DNA from 2 places in the Curtobacterium sp. SL109 genome. Region 2 is predicted to be linked to the other one. Evidence: predicted binding sites of a transcription regulator. Region 2 holds the regulator's gene; the other holds the start of a gene.
The links. Region 2 encodes HrcA, which represses chaperone genes, less so after heat shock. Its sites were predicted from a motif close to TTNGCACTCGNNNNNNNCGAGTGCNAA; they were not measured.
Positions count from the first base shown of each region.

Region 1: a site for HrcA is predicted at 5,848-5,874, ahead of groL (chaperonin GroEL). Genes of this name have one in related genera too.

Region 1 is NZ_JAPPRB010000002.1:104,728-112,294, reverse strand. Features, by position in the region: gene OVA28_RS01820 (aldo/keto reductase) at 1-388, shown strand, start outside; gene OVA28_RS01815 (ArnT family glycosyltransferase) at 626-2,065, shown strand; tRNA gene OVA28_RS01810 (tRNA-Thr) at 2,087-2,162, opposite strand; gene msrB (peptide-methionine (R)-S-oxide reductase MsrB) at 2,197-2,601, opposite strand; gene OVA28_RS01800 (GNAT family N-acetyltransferase) at 2,657-3,130, shown strand; gene OVA28_RS01795 (DUF2332 family protein) at 3,127-4,158, shown strand; gene OVA28_RS01790 (DUF3263 domain-containing protein) at 4,264-4,560, shown strand; gene OVA28_RS01785 (LytR C-terminal domain-containing protein) at 4,557-5,168, shown strand; gene OVA28_RS01780 (cold-shock protein) at 5,479-5,682, shown strand; gene groL (chaperonin GroEL) at 5,911-7,533, shown strand.
Region 2 is NZ_JAPPRB010000002.1:2,101,644-2,109,210, reverse strand. Features, by position in the region: gene OVA28_RS11440 (PhoH family protein) at 1-260, opposite strand, end outside; gene OVA28_RS11435 (histidine triad nucleotide-binding protein) at 319-660, opposite strand; gene OVA28_RS11430 (16S rRNA (uracil(1498)-N(3))-methyltransferase) at 726-1,463, opposite strand; gene dnaJ (molecular chaperone DnaJ) at 1,463-2,575, opposite strand; gene hrcA (heat-inducible transcriptional repressor HrcA) at 2,621-3,643, opposite strand; gene OVA28_RS11415 (DUF4870 domain-containing protein) at 3,752-4,210, shown strand; gene hemW (radical SAM family heme chaperone HemW) at 4,207-5,439, opposite strand; gene OVA28_RS11405 (HAD family hydrolase) at 5,468-6,166, shown strand; gene OVA28_RS11400 (DUF1990 family protein) at 6,186-6,833, opposite strand; gene OVA28_RS11395 (hypothetical protein) at 6,966-7,451, shown strand; gene lepA (translation elongation factor 4) at 7,508-7,567, opposite strand, start outside.

The sequences.
Region 1 (7,567 bases), 2.0 Mb from region 2:
CGGCAAGTACCAGCGCGACGAGGCCCCGACCGGTGCCACCCGCCTCGGCGAGAACCCGGAGCGCGGCATGGAAGCCTGGCGCGCTCGGAACGACGACGAGCGCACGTGGGAGGTGCTCGACGTCCTCTCCGGAGTGGCGGACGCGCACGACGCCTCACGCTCGCAGGTCGCCCTCGCCTGGCTGCTCGCGCGTCCCGCCGTCACGAGCGTCATCCTCGGCGTGCGCACGCTCGACCAGCTCGCCGACAACCTCGGCGCGGCCGACCTGGTGCTCGACGAGGCCGAGCTCCAGGCGCTCACCGATGCCAGCGCACCGCGCATCGACGACTACCCGTACGGCACCGCCGGTGTCGCGCAGCGCGAGCGGAAGATCGCCGGCGGCCGCTGACCCGCCACCACTGATCCCGCAGCCGTCGCTGGACGCCGGCTGCGGGATCAGTGCGGGAAGCCGCGAGGTCGGCTGGGACCTCTTCACAAGCGCCTCGGCGCAGTGTCATCATCCTGGTACGGCCGGCTGGTTACCGCGCCGAGCGCCGGAACGCCCCCTGATCCGTGTTCCACCTGCGCCGAAGGCCCGAGCGACATCGTCGCCCGGGCCTTCGCTTCGCTCCCGTAGGATCTCGGGGTGCAGACCCGCGACCTCCAGGGCCCCTCCCAGCGGGCCGGGGTCCGCGTCGTCGCACTCGTGCTCCTCGCCGTCGCCACCGCGTACCAGTGCTTCTGGCGGATCGGTGCGGAGAACGTCGGTGGGGACGAGGCGACGTACGTCAAGGCCGGCCTGGCCTACGTGCACGGGGCGTTCGACCAGAACCGCGAGCACCCGCCCACGGCGAAGTACCTGTTCGGCCTGGCCCAGCTCGTGTTCGGCGACGGGGCCACCGCGCCCCGGGTCCTCGTCGGCGTGCTGGTCGTGCTCGGTGCCGGCGTGCTGTTCCTCTGGCTGCGCGTCGAGATCGGCTTCTGGGCCGGGTACGGCGCCGCGGCCCTCTGGACGCTGACACCGCGCGGCGGCGCCGGCGCGCGGGTCGACCGCGTCGCGCTGCTCGACCCGGTGATGGTGTTCTTCGCCCTCGCCGCGCTGTTCGCGATCTGGATGTGGATGCGGACCGACCGAGGGTGGTGGTTGCCCCTGTCCGCGGTGCTGATGGCCGCGTCGGTCACCTCGAAGGCGTCGACGCTCGTGCTCCTGCCGGCGTTCCTGCTCGCCCCGGTGCTGTTCCGCCGCTGGCGCGCGCTCGTGGTCGGCGGTGCGGTGTGGCTCGCGGTGTTCGTGGTGACCGTCGTCGCGCTGTACGCCCCGATGGGCATCCGCTCCGCCGTCACCTACATGCTCGAGTTCCAGGAGGGGCAGAACCGCAACGGGCACCTCGCACAGATCGACGGGCGGACGTACCAGTTCGCCCCCTGGTGGGCCAACGCCTGGTACCTCGTGCACGGCGTCGGCACCCCGGTGTTGGTCGTGCTCGGGATCGGGGTGCTGCTGGCGCTCGTGGTGCGTCCGGGGCGCCTCGTCGTGTTCGTGGCCGTGCCGCTCGTCCTGCTCGGGGTGTTCTACGCGGTGGCGGCGAAGATCGCCCTGCCCACGTACTACTCGGCGTGGATGCCGTTCATCGTGCTGCTCGCCGCCATCGGCTTCGCACGACTCGCCGCCCTCCCGCCGCGGCGGCTCACGGCAGCTGCGGCGTCGCTCCTCGTCGTCGCGGCCGTGGTCGGCAGCGCACCGCTGGCGAAGACCGTCTGGGAGACCCGCTCGACCGGCGTCGCACGACTGCTGCCGCTGCTCCGGCACGAAGGGGTGGGCGGCGGGCGGATCTTCTTCGGGGCGATCACGCCGAGCGACTACGACCAGTACGTCGGCTCGCGCGGCGTGCGGGACGTGGTCGACGCACCGTTCGTGGCGATCGTCGTGGGGACGGACCGGCGCTTCCCACTGCCGCCCGAGGTGCAGTCGCTGCTGGAGACGCAGCGGTCCTCGTTCGACCGGGTACGGCTCGACCGGGTCGTCGTGTGGATCCCGGACGGCGAGGTCGTGCGTGACGGAGCAGGACTCACCATCCGGAGGTGAGGCCGGAGCTGCCGACGGACTTGGGGCCAGCAGCGGGACTTGAACCCGCAACCCCCGTATTACAAGTACGGTGCGCTACCAATTGCGCCATGCTGGCTGACGCCCTCATCGTACCAACGAGGGCGTCGGGGTCACTCGCCCTGCGCGGAGAAGTTCAGCGACAGCGAGTTCATGCAGTACCGGTCACCGGTCGGGGTGCCGAAGCCGTCCGGGAACACGTGCCCGAGGTGCGAGCCGCAGTTCGCGCAACGGACCTCGGTGCGGGCCATGCCGAGCGAACGGTCCTCGATGAGCGTGACGGCCTGGGGGTCGACCGACTCGTAGAACGACGGCCAGCCGCAGCCGGAGTCGAACTTCGTGCCGCTCTTGAACAGCTCCGCGTTGCAAGCCGCACAGGTGTAGATGCCGGCGCGCTCCTCGTCCAGGAGCTCACCGGTCCAGGGACGCTCCGTGCCGGCCTGCCGCAGCACGGCGTACTGCTCGGGGGAGAGCTCCTCGCGCCACTCGGCGTCTGACTTCTCGACGTTGTGTGCCATGGGTTCCTCCTGCTTTCCAGCCGTGGGTGTCGGCCACTTCAGTAAACTCGCCGCGATGTCCAGACATTCCGTGCACCGCACCCGCTGGGACCGCCTGACGACGGACGAACTGTACGGCATCGTGCGGTTGCGGAACCGGGTGTTCGCGCTCGAACAACACGTCTCGGCCGAGGACTTCGACGGCCGTGACCGCGAGCCCGACACCGAGCACTGGTGGTTCGGAACCGAGGCCGATGCGGTGGGGTACCTCCGCCTGATCCGACCCGCCCCGGACGAGCAGCACCCGGCGGACGCGGCAGCCCCGGCGTGGGTCGTCGGCCGTGTCGCCACCCACCCCGACCACCGTGGCACCGGCATCGCGAGCAGGCTCGTCGGTGCCGCCCTCGCCGAGCACGGGCACGAGCCGGTCGTCCTGCACGCCCAGGAGTACGTCGCCGCGCTCTACGAACGGCACGGCTTCGTCCGCTTCGGGGCACCGTACGCCGAGGCCGGCATCACCCACGTCGGCATGTACCGCCCCGGCGCGTGAGCACTCCACCGCGGTCGACGCGGGAGCGCTACACCGCCTACGCGGACCGGATCGCGGACGTCTCGCCGTCCTACGCCGCCTGGGCGCGGTCGCTCGACGACGACCTGGTCGCGCTCCTCGACACGGTGCCGCCGACCCAGCGGCAGCCCGAGCTGGTCTTCGCGGTCGCCCGCGGCCTGGGTGCCGACCCGTCGGACCCGGCCGCGCTCCGCGCACTCGGACAGGAGGCCCGCCCCGCGTTGGTCGCGGCCCTCGCCACCGCGACGGTGCAGGCCAACGACCCGCGACGGCTCGGTCCGCTGGTGCCGGTGGTCGCGGCGCTCGCCGCGGCCGTCGCACGGCCGCTCGGCCTGGTCGACGTCGGTGCCGCGGCGAGCCTGTGCTCGTTCCCGGACCGGGTGACGCTCGACCTCCGGGTGCACGACGGGCACAGCGGGGCGCGATCCGAGCTCGTGCGGATGCACACCGCGCCCGCGGGGCCGTCGCTCCGACTGACCGCGGACGCGTGGGGAACCGTGCCGTCGCCGTCAGCGGCCACGATCCGGGTCGCTGGGCGGGTGGCGCTCGACCCGCACCCCGTCGACCTGCGGGTCCCCGGGGCCTTCGACCGACTGGTGCAGGCCGTCCCGCCCGAGGCGACGGACCGGACCGCCCTGATGCGCGAGGCAGCGCGCGTGACGCTGGCCGAGCCTCCCGTCCGGATCACCGGCCGTGTGCCGGACGACCTGGACCGCGCGCTCGACGCGCTGCCCGCGGACTGCGAGCCCGTCGTGCTGACCGCCGGCACCCTCGTCTACGTGCCGGGCGTCGACCGGCAGCGGTTCGTCGACCGCGCCACCGAGCGCGGCGTGCACTGGGTCGCGCTCGAACGCACCGGGATCCTCGCCGGGGTGGCCTCCACGCTGCCCGACGGGATCGACCCGGCGGACCCGGCGTGCTTCGCGACGGTGTCCCTCGACGGCGTGGCCCTGGCCGTCTGCGACGCGTTCGGCACCGCCACCCGGTGGTTCCGCGACCCGTCGCTGTGACGGTCCTGAGGGTGAATCCACGACAGTCCAGCGCCATGCCAGGGTGACCATCCGCCGCACCCCTACGATGTGCGAGACCCGTTGCCCGAATGTGATCGGACCGTCGTGACCACCATCCCCGCGGACGAGCTCAGTGAGCTCGCGAAGCACGTGCTCGCCTTCGAGCACGACCGCGCGCGGCACGACCGGACGAAGGAAGCGGAGATCCGGGTGGAGTTCGACATGTCCCCGGCCCGCTACTACCAGGTGCTCAACCGGGTGATCGACACACCGGCGGCGCTCGCGTACGACCCGCAGCTCGTCGGTCGACTCCAGCGTCTGCGGCGAACGCGGACGAGTGCACGCGCTGCCCGCAGCTTCGTCGCACCCGCCGACGCCCACCGAACCGAAGAGGAACGATGACGAGATTCCCCCATGACCGCTTCGACGACGTGACCGACGGGCCACGAGTCGGAGCGCACCGTGGTGTGCACCGTCGTGGCCGCGGCTGGATCGCGTTCGCCTGGGCTGCGCTCGCGACCGGGGTGCTCGTCGGCATCGGGGTGCTCGTGCTCGCGCTGCTGAACGGCAGCTACTCGTTCACCGGAGGCGGCAGCAGCTCGTCGCCGTCGTCGTCCGCGTCGTCGTCGGCGACCTCGTCCGCCTCGCCGTCCGCAGGCGGATCGAGTGGTCCGGACGCCGGCGCTGGTGCCGGTGACGCCTCGTCGCCCGCGGCGGCCGCACCGACGGACCAGGGCGCCACGACCGTGGTCGTGCTGAACGGGACGACCACGAGCGGGCTCGCCGCGAACGCGTCCACGAAGCTGACGACCGCCGGGTGGAAGGTCACGTCGACCGGGGACGCCGGCACGACGGGGGCGACCGCGACGATCGTGTACTACCAGCAGGCGTCGCAGGCGGCGGTCGCGCAGGGCGTCGCGGCGTCGCTCGGGGTGACGGCCGTGCAGCAGTCGGCGGCGTTCCCGAACGCCGACGTCAGCGTGGTGCTCGGGGCGGACTACCGCGGCTGACCGGGTGCTTTCGCGGTGGTCTCCCGGGTGCTTTCGCGGTGATTGATCCGCATTCCGCGGGGTCCATGTGACGACGGTGTTTCCGGCACGTTGAGTTCATGAGGAATCAGCGCGGAATGTGCGTGACAGCCCTTGTCCGGACGCCGTTCCTGATTAGAGTCACAAGTGGTCACCGGAGTGCTCGGAATGACGTCCCGCTTCGGGACGGACGCCAGGAACACCCGGGTGAGGCGTGCACGCACTCGGACCCGCGGCATCACCCGAACGATGCCGTTGATCGCTACAGCTGTACCGCAGGGAGCAACAGATCATGGCCAACGGAACCGTCAAGTGGTTCAACGCTGAAAAGGGCTTCGGCTTCATCACCGTCGATGGAGGGGGCCAGGACGTGTTCGTCCACTACTCGGCCATCGACATGAACGGCTACAAGGTCCTCGAGGAGGGCCAGGCAGTGACGTTCGACGTCGGCACGGGGTCCAAGGGCCCGCAGGCCGAGTCGGTGCGTCCGGCCTAGTCAGCGAACCACCGCGAACGCGCCGTCCCCGTCGGGGGCGGCGCGTTCGTCGTGTGCGGGGCGTGCTGCGTGCGCTCCCGGCCGGCGTCCGCGGGTTGGTGGGTCCGTGGTTCCGGAAGGTGTGGCGCGTGTTGCACTCTCAGGGGTCGAGTGCCAGAATCGGCTCTGGCACTCGGTGACGCTGAGTGCCAGAAGACCCCACGACGTCCGGGAGGGACGAAGACTCACATGGCTAAGATCATTGCTTTCGACGAGGAGGCCCGCCGTGGCCTCGAGCGCGGCCTGAACCAGCTGGCCGACGCCGTGAAGGTGACGCTCGGCCCGCGCGGCCGCAACGTCGTCCTCGAGAAGAAGTGGGGCGCCCCCACGATCACGAACGACGGTGTCTCCATCGCCAAGGAGATCGAGCTCGACGACCCGTACGAGAAGATCGGTGCCGAGCTCGTCAAGGAGGTCGCCAAGAAGACCGACGACGTCGCCGGTGACGGTACGACCACCGCGACCGTGCTCGCCCAGGCCCTCGTCCGCGAAGGCCTCCGCAACGTCGCCGCCGGTGCCGACCCCGTCTCGCTGAAGCGCGGCATCGAGAAGGCCGTCGCGGCCGTCTCGGACCAGCTGCTCGCGAACGCCAAGGAGATCGAGACCAAGGACCAGATCGCCGCAACCGCGTCGATCTCGGCCGCGGACCCGACCATCGGCGCGCTCATCGCCGAGGCCATCGACAAGGTCGGCAAGGAAGGTGTCGTCACCGTCGAGGAGTCGAACACCTTCGGCACCGAGCTCGAGCTGACCGAGGGCATGCGCTTCGACAAGGGCTACCTGTCGCAGTACTTCGTGACCGACCCCGAGCGCCAGGAAGCCGTCTTCGAGGACGCCTACATCCTGATCGTCAACTCGAAGATCTCGAACATCAAGGACCTCCTGCCGGTCGTCGACAAGGTCATCCAGGCCGGCAAGCAGCTCCTCATCATCGCCGAGGACGTCGACGGCGAGGCCCTGGCCACGCTCGTCGTGAACAAGATCCGCGGCATCTTCAAGTCCGTCGCCGTCAAGGCCCCGGGCTTCGGTGACCGTCGCAAGGCCATGCTCCAGGACATCGCGATCCTGACCGGTGGCCAGGTCATCTCCGAAGAGGTCGGCCTCAAGCTCGAGAACGCGACGCTCGACCTCCTCGGTCGTGCCCGCAAGGTCGTCATCACCAAGGACGAGACCACGATCGTCGAGGGCGCTGGCGACACCGAGCAGATCGCCGGCCGCGTGCGCCAGATCCGCTCCGAGATCGAGGCCACCGACTCCGACTACGACCGCGAGAAGCTCCAGGAGCGCCTCGCCAAGCTCGCCGGTGGCGTCGCCGTCATCAAGGCGGGTGCCGCGACCGAGGTCGAGCTCAAGGAGCGCAAGCACCGCATCGAGGACGCCGTCCGCAACGCGAAGGCTGCCGTCGAAGAGGGCATCGTCGCCGGTGGTGGCGTCGCCCTGATCCAGGCCGGCAAGGTCGCACTCGACTCCCTCGAGCTCGAGGGCGACGAGGCGACCGGCGCGAACATCGTCCGCGTCGCCATCGACGCACCGCTCAAGCAGATCGCGCTCAACGCCGGTCTCGAGCCGGGTGTCGTGGCCGCCAAGGTCCGCGAGCTCGAAGCTGGTTGGGGCCTCAACGCCGCGACCGGCGAGTACGTCGACCTCATCGCCGCGGGCATCATCGACCCGGCCAAGGTCACGCGCTCGGCGCTGCAGAACGCTGCGTCGATCGCCGGTCTGTTCCTGACGACCGAGGTCGTCGTCGCCGAGAAGCCCGAGCGCGCCGCGGCCGCTCCGGCCGGCGACCCGACCGGTGGCATGGACTTCTAGTCCCAGCCCCACGGAAGACCCCCGCACGCTCAGC
Region 2 (7,567 bases):
ACGATCGGTGTGCCGTAGACGTCGGCGGGGCTGCGGGCCTCGTCGATGATGCGCGCCGACGTGGGGATGTCCGACTGGCCGATGTCCTGGCCGCGCTTGACCATGTCCACGAGCTCGTCGACCAGTGCGCGGGCACGGGCGACGTCGCGCTCCGGACCGGTCAGGGTGACCTGGTTGCCGCGGACGAGCACGCGGACACCGGGGTACTGGCGTTCGACGGTCTTCAGCAGCCGGTCCTGTGGGCCGAGGAGCTGGACCATCGCGATCCCGTCGACGGCGAGTTCCGAGACGGCTTCGGTCTCGGTGGGTGCGGTGTCGTCAGCTGGCAAGGGTGCCTTCCTGCAGGTCGCCTGCGAGTACGTGTGCGTGCACGTGGAACACGGTCTGTCCGACGGTCTCGCCGGTGTTGAAGACGAGCCGGTACTGCCCGCCCGAGCGCTCGTCGGCGATGCGCTGGGCGGTCGCGACCACGTGCGCCAGGAGGTCCGGGTCACCGGCCGCGAGTTCGGTGACGTTCTGGTACTGCTCGGTCTTCGGGACCACGAGGACGTGGACCGGGGCCTTCGGGGCGATGTCCTCGAACGCGATGACGCGGTCGTCCTCGGCCACGATGGTCGCCGGGACGTCGCGCGTGACGATCTTCGAGAAGATGCTGCTCATGGCCCCATCGTAGGACGCCCGACCGACGCCGCGCCCTCCGGGTGCGACCGCGCTGCGCGAGGCGGTCACCAGCGGCCGAGGCGGGCCTGCAGGACCGCCAGTGCCGCGGGCCCGGCGGTGGAGGTCCGCAGGACGGTGTCCCCGAGCCGGACCCGCACCGCACCGGCGGCTTCGAGACGCTCCAGCTCGGAGCCGTCGATGCCGCCTTCCGGTCCGACGACCAGGGCGATCTCGGTGGCATCGGCCGGGGGCTCCCACGTGGCGAGCCGCTCGGTCGCGGTGGGGTCGAGCAGGACGAGCACGACGCCGTCCGAGGACGCCGCCGCGAGCTGCGCGGTCGTCATCGGCAGGTCCACCGAGGGCACGCGCGACCGGATCGCCTGCTTGGCGGCCTCCTGCGCGATCGCAGCCCACCGGGCACGGCCCTTCTCGACCTTGGCGCCGTCCCAGCGGGAGACGCTGCGCGCCGCCGACCAGGGCACGACGCGGTCGACGCCGATCTCGGTCGCGGCCTGCACCGCCATCTCGTCGCGTCCGCCCTTCGCGAGCGCCTGCACGAGGGTCAGCGACGGGGACGGCGGTTCCTCGACCACCACGGACGCGACGGTCAGCACGAGGGCGTCACGACCGACGGACTCGACCGGTCCGAGCACGACGGTGCCGCGGCCGTCACCGAGGCGGAGCGTCTCCCCGACTCGCACCCGCGACACCGTGACCGCGTGGCGGCCCTCGGCGCCGTCGAGCGCGACGGAGTCCCCGACGGTCACGCCGTCGAGGGACTCCACCAGGTAGAGCGACGCCATCAGAAGTTGAAGAAGCGGTCGCGCAGCTTGCCGAACATGCCCTGCTGGAACCGGGCGAGTTGCGGTGCCGCGGACTTGTGCGACTTCGCGAGCTGCTCGACGAGCTGGCGCTCCTTGTGCGAGAGCTTCGTCGGGGTCACGACCTGCACGCCGACCCGGAGGTCACCGCGCCCGCTGCCACGCAGCTTCGTGATGCCGCGGTCCTTGATCACCAGGACGTCGGCGCTCTGCACGCCCGGTCGGACCTCGAGCTCCACGGGACCGTCGAGGCCGTCGATCGTCGTCGTGGTGCCGAGGATCGCGTCGGTCATCTGGACCTCGAGCGTGGCGAGCAGGTCGTCGCCGTCGCGGCTGAAGACGTCGTGGTGGTGCACCCGGACCTCGAGGAACAGGTCACCGGAGGGTCCACCCGCCGGGCCGACCTCGCCCTGCCCGGGCATCTGGAGGCGCAGACCGGAGTCGACCCCGGCGGGGATGTCGACCGGGATGGTGCGACGAGCGCGGACGCGACCCTGGCCCTGGCACGTCGGGCAGGGGTTCGGGATGACGGTCCCGTGGCCGCGGCAGGTGCCGCACGGCGCGCTCGTCACGACGTTGCCGAGGAGCGACCGGACCTGGCGTTGGATCGAGCCGGACCCGCCGCAGATGTCACAGGTGCGCGGGCTGGTGCCCGGTGCGCAGCAGGAGCCGCCGCACGTCTCGCAGAGCACCGCGGTGTCGACCTCGACGTCCTTGTGCGTGCCGAAGACGACCTCGTCGAGGTCGACGTCGATGCGCAGCAGGGCGTCCTGTCCGCGCTCGGCCCGGCTGCGGGGACCGCCGCCACGGCCACCACCGGCGCCGCCGCCGAAGAAGGCGTCGAAGATGTCGCTGAAGCCCGCCGCACCACCGCCGCCGAAGGGGCTGTCGGCGGGGCCGGCGTCGTAGCGGCGCCGCTGCTCGGGGTCGCTCAGCACGTCGTACGCGTGCGTGACGTCCTTGAAGCGTTCGGCGGCGTCGGGGCTCGGGTTCACGTCCGGGTGGAGTTCCCGCGCGAGTCGGCGGTACGCCTTCTTGATGTCGGTGTCGGCCGCGTCGTGCGGGACACCGAGGACGTCGTAGTGGTCTGCCACGTATCCCTCAGTTGTGTTCGTCGGTGGATCGGATGATGGGGGTCGTCAATTCTCGCCGAGGAGCCTGGAGAGGTACCGGGCGACTGCCCGCACCGCTGCCATGTTCGAGCCGTAGTCCATGCGCGTCGGTCCGAGGACGCCCAGCCGGGCGACCTCGCCGCCGGCTGCGACGTACCCGCCGGCCACGATGCTCGTGGCGTCGAGACCGTACTCCGCGTTCTCGACGCCGATGCGCGCGGTCACGGAGACGTCGTCGAGCTGCATCTCCCCGAACAACCGGAGCAGGGTCACCTGTTCCTCGATGGCTTCGAGCACGGGGAAGAGCCCGCCGGAGAAGTCCTGCTCGCTCTTGGCGAGGTTGGCGGCGCCGGCCATCAGCAGGCGGTCCTGCCGGTTGGCGGCGACCTGCTCGATGAGCGTCGCGACGACCACGCCCGCCAGGGTCTGCGAGTCCGGGCGGATCTGTGCGGGGATCGCCCGCAGCGCGGTGGGGACGTCCTGCAGCGGGAGCCCGACGGTCGCGCCGTTGAGCACCGAGCGGAGTTCGACCAGGGCGGACTCGTCGAGCCGGACGTCGGTCTCCACGACGCGCTGCTCGACCCGGGCGGTGTCGGTGATGAGCACGACCATCAGGCGGGTGTCGCCGAGCCGGACGAGTTCGACGTGCTGGACCCGGGCGCGCACCATCGACGGGTACTGCACCAGGGCGACCTGGTTCGTCAGCTGGCTGAGCAGCCGGACGGTGCGGCTGAGGACGTCGTCGAGGTCGTTGGACGCCCCGAGGAAGGTCTCGATGGCGTGCCGCTGCGCACTCGAGAGCGGCCGTGCGGCGGCGAGGTGGTCGACGAAGACGCGGTAGCCCTTGTCCGTCGGCACCCGGCCGGACGAGGTGTGCGGGGCGATGATGAGCTGCTCGTCCTCGAGCAGGGCCATGTCGTTGCGGATCGTCGCGGCGCTGACCCCGAAGGCGTGCCGGTCGACGATGGACTTCGACCCGACGGGCTCGCGCGACGAGACGTAGTCACGCACGATGGCCTTGAGGACCTCGAGGGAACGTTCACTGACCACCGGGACCCCTTCCACGCGTGCTGGCACTCGGACATGTCGAGTGCTGATCCTACGCCTGCACACCGACACGCTCGGACTTCTCCGGGGGCCGGTCGCTACGCTGCCGCCATGAGCTACGGACACGAGCAGGACGGCGCCAGAGGCCCCGGTCAGCCCCGCCCCGGCGACTACGCCCACCAGCCCCACCCGCAGGGCTACGGGCAGCAGCACGACGGCCCGCAGTACCAGCCACCGCAGCCGCTGACGCCCGAGGACCAGCGCCTCTGGGCGACGCTCACCCACGTGGGCGGGATCTTCCTGAGCTTCGTGGGGCCGCTCGTGGCCTACCTGGTGCTGCGGGACCGCGGCGGCTTCGTCCGCGAGCACACCCGCCAGGCGCTGAACTTCCACATCACGGCCGCGATCGCCAGCTTCGTCGCCGGCCTGCTGACGCTGCTGCTCATCGGCTTCGTGCTGCTGCCGATCATCAGCGTCCTCGTGGTCGTCTTCGCGATCATGGCCGCCGTGGCCGCCAACCAGGGGCGCTTCTACCGCTACCCGCTGACGATCGAGTTCGTGAAGGCCTAGTCGAGCAGTTCGCGGACCACCGCGTCCGCGAGCAGCCGGCCCTGCAGCGTCAGGTCGAGGCGACCCGGCGCCCCGGGGCGGCCCAGGGCACTGCGGCCGTCCACCAGACCGCGCGCGATGAGCCCGGCGACCCGGCCACGGGCCTCCTGGCGGAGTTCCTGGGTGGTGAGTTCCCCACGGACGCGCGCGGCGAGCAGCACGCGCTCGACGTAGCGGGTCTCGTCGTCGAGCGTCTCGCGACCAGCGGCCGGGGACACGTCCTGGAGCACGCGGCCCGCGTACGCGGCCGGGTGCTTGACGTTCCACCAGCGGGTGCCGGCGACGCTCGAGTGCGCGCCGGGGCCGACGCCCCACCAGTCGTGGCCCTTCCAGTAGGACAGGTTGTGCCGGCTGACGTGCTCGTCGCCGCGGGCCCAGTTCGAGACCTCGTACCAGGAGTAGCCGGCGTCGCCGAGCACCTGGTCCGCGAGCTCGTACATGTCGGCGGCGAGGTCGTCGTCCGGGGCGGGCAGCTCACCGCGGGAGACCGCGCGGCCCATCGCGGTGCCGTCCTCGACGATCAACGAGTACGCGGAGACGTGGTCAGGCTCGCACGCGAGCGCGGCGTCGAGCGAGGTGCGCCAGTCGTCGAGGGACTCCCCCGGCGTCGAGTAGATGAGGTCGAGCGAGACGTCGAGGCCGAGCTGCTTCGCGAGGTCGACGACGACCGGCACGCGCTCGGAGTCGTGGGTGCGGTCGAGGGTGGCGAGCACGTGCGGCACCGCCGACTGCATGCCGAAGCTCATCCGGTTGAAGCCACCGGCGCGGAGGGTCTCGAGCGAGGCCGCGTCGACGGAGTCCGGGTTGGCCTCGGTCGTGACCTCGGCCCCCGGCAGGATGCCCCACGTGTCGTCGATCGCGCGGAGGATCATCGCGAGGTCGCTCGCCGGCAGCATCGTCGGGGTGCCACCACCGAAGAACACGGTCGACACCGGCCGACGGGGCACGCCCGAGCGGTCGAGGACCGACGCGGCCCACTCGATCTCGCGCACCGCATGGCCGGCGTAGTCGTCACGGCGGACGCCCCGCAGCTCGGACGCCGTGTACGTGTTGAAGTCGCAGTAGCCGCAGCGCACCCGGCAGAAGGGCACGTGCACGTAGACACCGAAGGGGACGTCACCCGCACCGGCCGCCGGGGTGAGCAGGCCGTCCGCGGGAGCCGGGTCAGCGATCGGGAGAGCACTCGGCATGGACTCCATTCTCCGCCATGATGGAGCCATGGAGCACCACTCGGTCCCGACCACGGTGCTGTGGGACATCGACGGCACCCTCGTCCGGAACGCCACCTCCCCCGGCAACCTGTACCACCTGGCGCTCGAGCGCGCGACGGGCCGTGACCTCCCCCTGCTCGTCGGTCACCAGCACGGGCGCACCGACGCCGGCATCATCGCCGAGCACGTCCGCGCCCACGACCTCGCCGTCGACGTGATCCCGACCGTGACCGCGCACCTCCGCGACCTGTCCGAGGAACGGCACCGCGCCGGCGAGCACCGCACGGCCGCTCCCGGAGCCCTCGCCCTGGTGACCCGCTTCGCGGCGCTCGGCTGGCGGAACGGGCTGCTCACCGGCAACTCCGCGTACCGCGCCCGCGTCAAGCTCGCCGGCGCCGGGTTCGACGTGGACGCCTTCGACTGGGACCACTCGTACTTCGGGGACGAGGAGGTCGAGCGTGCCGGGGTCACCGCCCTCGCCGCGGAGGCCCTCGCCGGCACCCGCGCGGTCATCGTCGGCGACACCCCACGGGACGGCGAAGCGGCCGACGCCGTGGGCATCCCGTTCCTGGCCGTGGCGACCGGCGTCTACGACGTCGAGGCACTCCGGCACACGAACGCGGTGGCGATCGCGCGGGACTGCGTCGTCGATGCGGCCCTCATCGAGGACGCCATCGCCGCGCTGCCCCCGCTGCGACACGAGTAGCGGGCGTCCACCCGGGCGGTCAGTCCCCGCGCAGCGCCGCCAGGTACTTCTCGGCCATCACCCGCTGCTGCCGGCGGAGCAGCGGCGCGACGAAGCGCCACTTCGCGCTGGCGGGCTGCGAGAACTGGCGGACCTGCAGCCACACGGAGCCGTCCGCGGTGCGCTCCACCACGAAGGACTCCTCACCCGAGAGCGGGTGGCCTTCGAGCGTGCCGTACGCGAAGCCCTTGCGGTCGGGCTCGTCGATGATCGACACGACGCGCACAGGCGCCTGCACCGACCGACCGAACGCGTGCATCGTCAGCACGGCGGTGGTGCCGGCGGTCACGAGCGGGGTGCCGTCCGGTGCGAAGTGCTCGACCCGCGGCGTCCCGATGGAGGCCGGCGCGATGGGCACCCCCTGCTCGTCGAACGTGACGGGGTTGTAGCGGACGTCGTCGTCGTCGGGCGCGTCGTCCACCCGGACGCCCATCCCGCTGCGCTCCTGGATCTGCCACGTCAGCGCCTGGGTCACCGCCGTGTCGAACCGCTGGTCACCGTGCCCGATGCGGGCCCGGGACTCCGCCGGGGTGAAGCCCTCCGGCGGGTAGGTCATGAGGTCCGGCGCCTGTGTCGCACCGACCGCTCCGTAGGTCAGGGCGGTCAGGTACCCTCCGCGGCTGCTCATCCCGCCATCGTACTGGGCCTGACCGACGGGCCGGACCGCTCGGGGTCACCGGTGGAGACCCGCGTCCGGTTCCGGACAGGCACCCCGAACGGGAGGCTGCAAGTCGTTGCGTATGCATCTACCTTTGGGTGCGTGCCCCGCTCCAGTGCCCTCCCCCGTCGGTCCGTCGACCGACGCACCCGGATGGCCGGGATCGCGACGCTCGTGTGCTTCGCCGTGGCCGCTGCCGCGCGGGTCCTCGTCGACACGTCCACCGCTGGCTTCGACGCACCCGCCCGGTACACCACGGCGGCGCCGAGCGGGTGGACGGCCTTCGACACGGTGAACGTCGTCGCCGTGGCCGGTGCCAGCCTCGCCGGCGCCGCGGTCCTGCTCTTCGGCGCGACGCTCGTCTCCGCCGTGCTCCACCACCCGGGGCGCCGCCTGCCCCTCGTGATCGGGGCCGTCACGCTCGTGATGGTGCTCGGCGCCGTCCTCGCCGGGACGGTCGCGAGCGGCCGGACCGACTTCGCCGTCGTCACGGAACTCGAGCTGCTGCGGACCGCACTGGCAGGACTGGCGGTCGCGAGCCTCCCGGCGGTCGTCCTGGGCGCACTGCGCGCCCGCGGCGAGACGTGACACCGTCGGCGACGGTCGTCCTGGGCGCGGTGCGCGCCCGCGCCCGCCGCTGAGCCCTACTTCTTCTTCTCTTCGACGTCCCCGGAGAGCGCGGCGATGAAGGCCTCTTGCGGGAC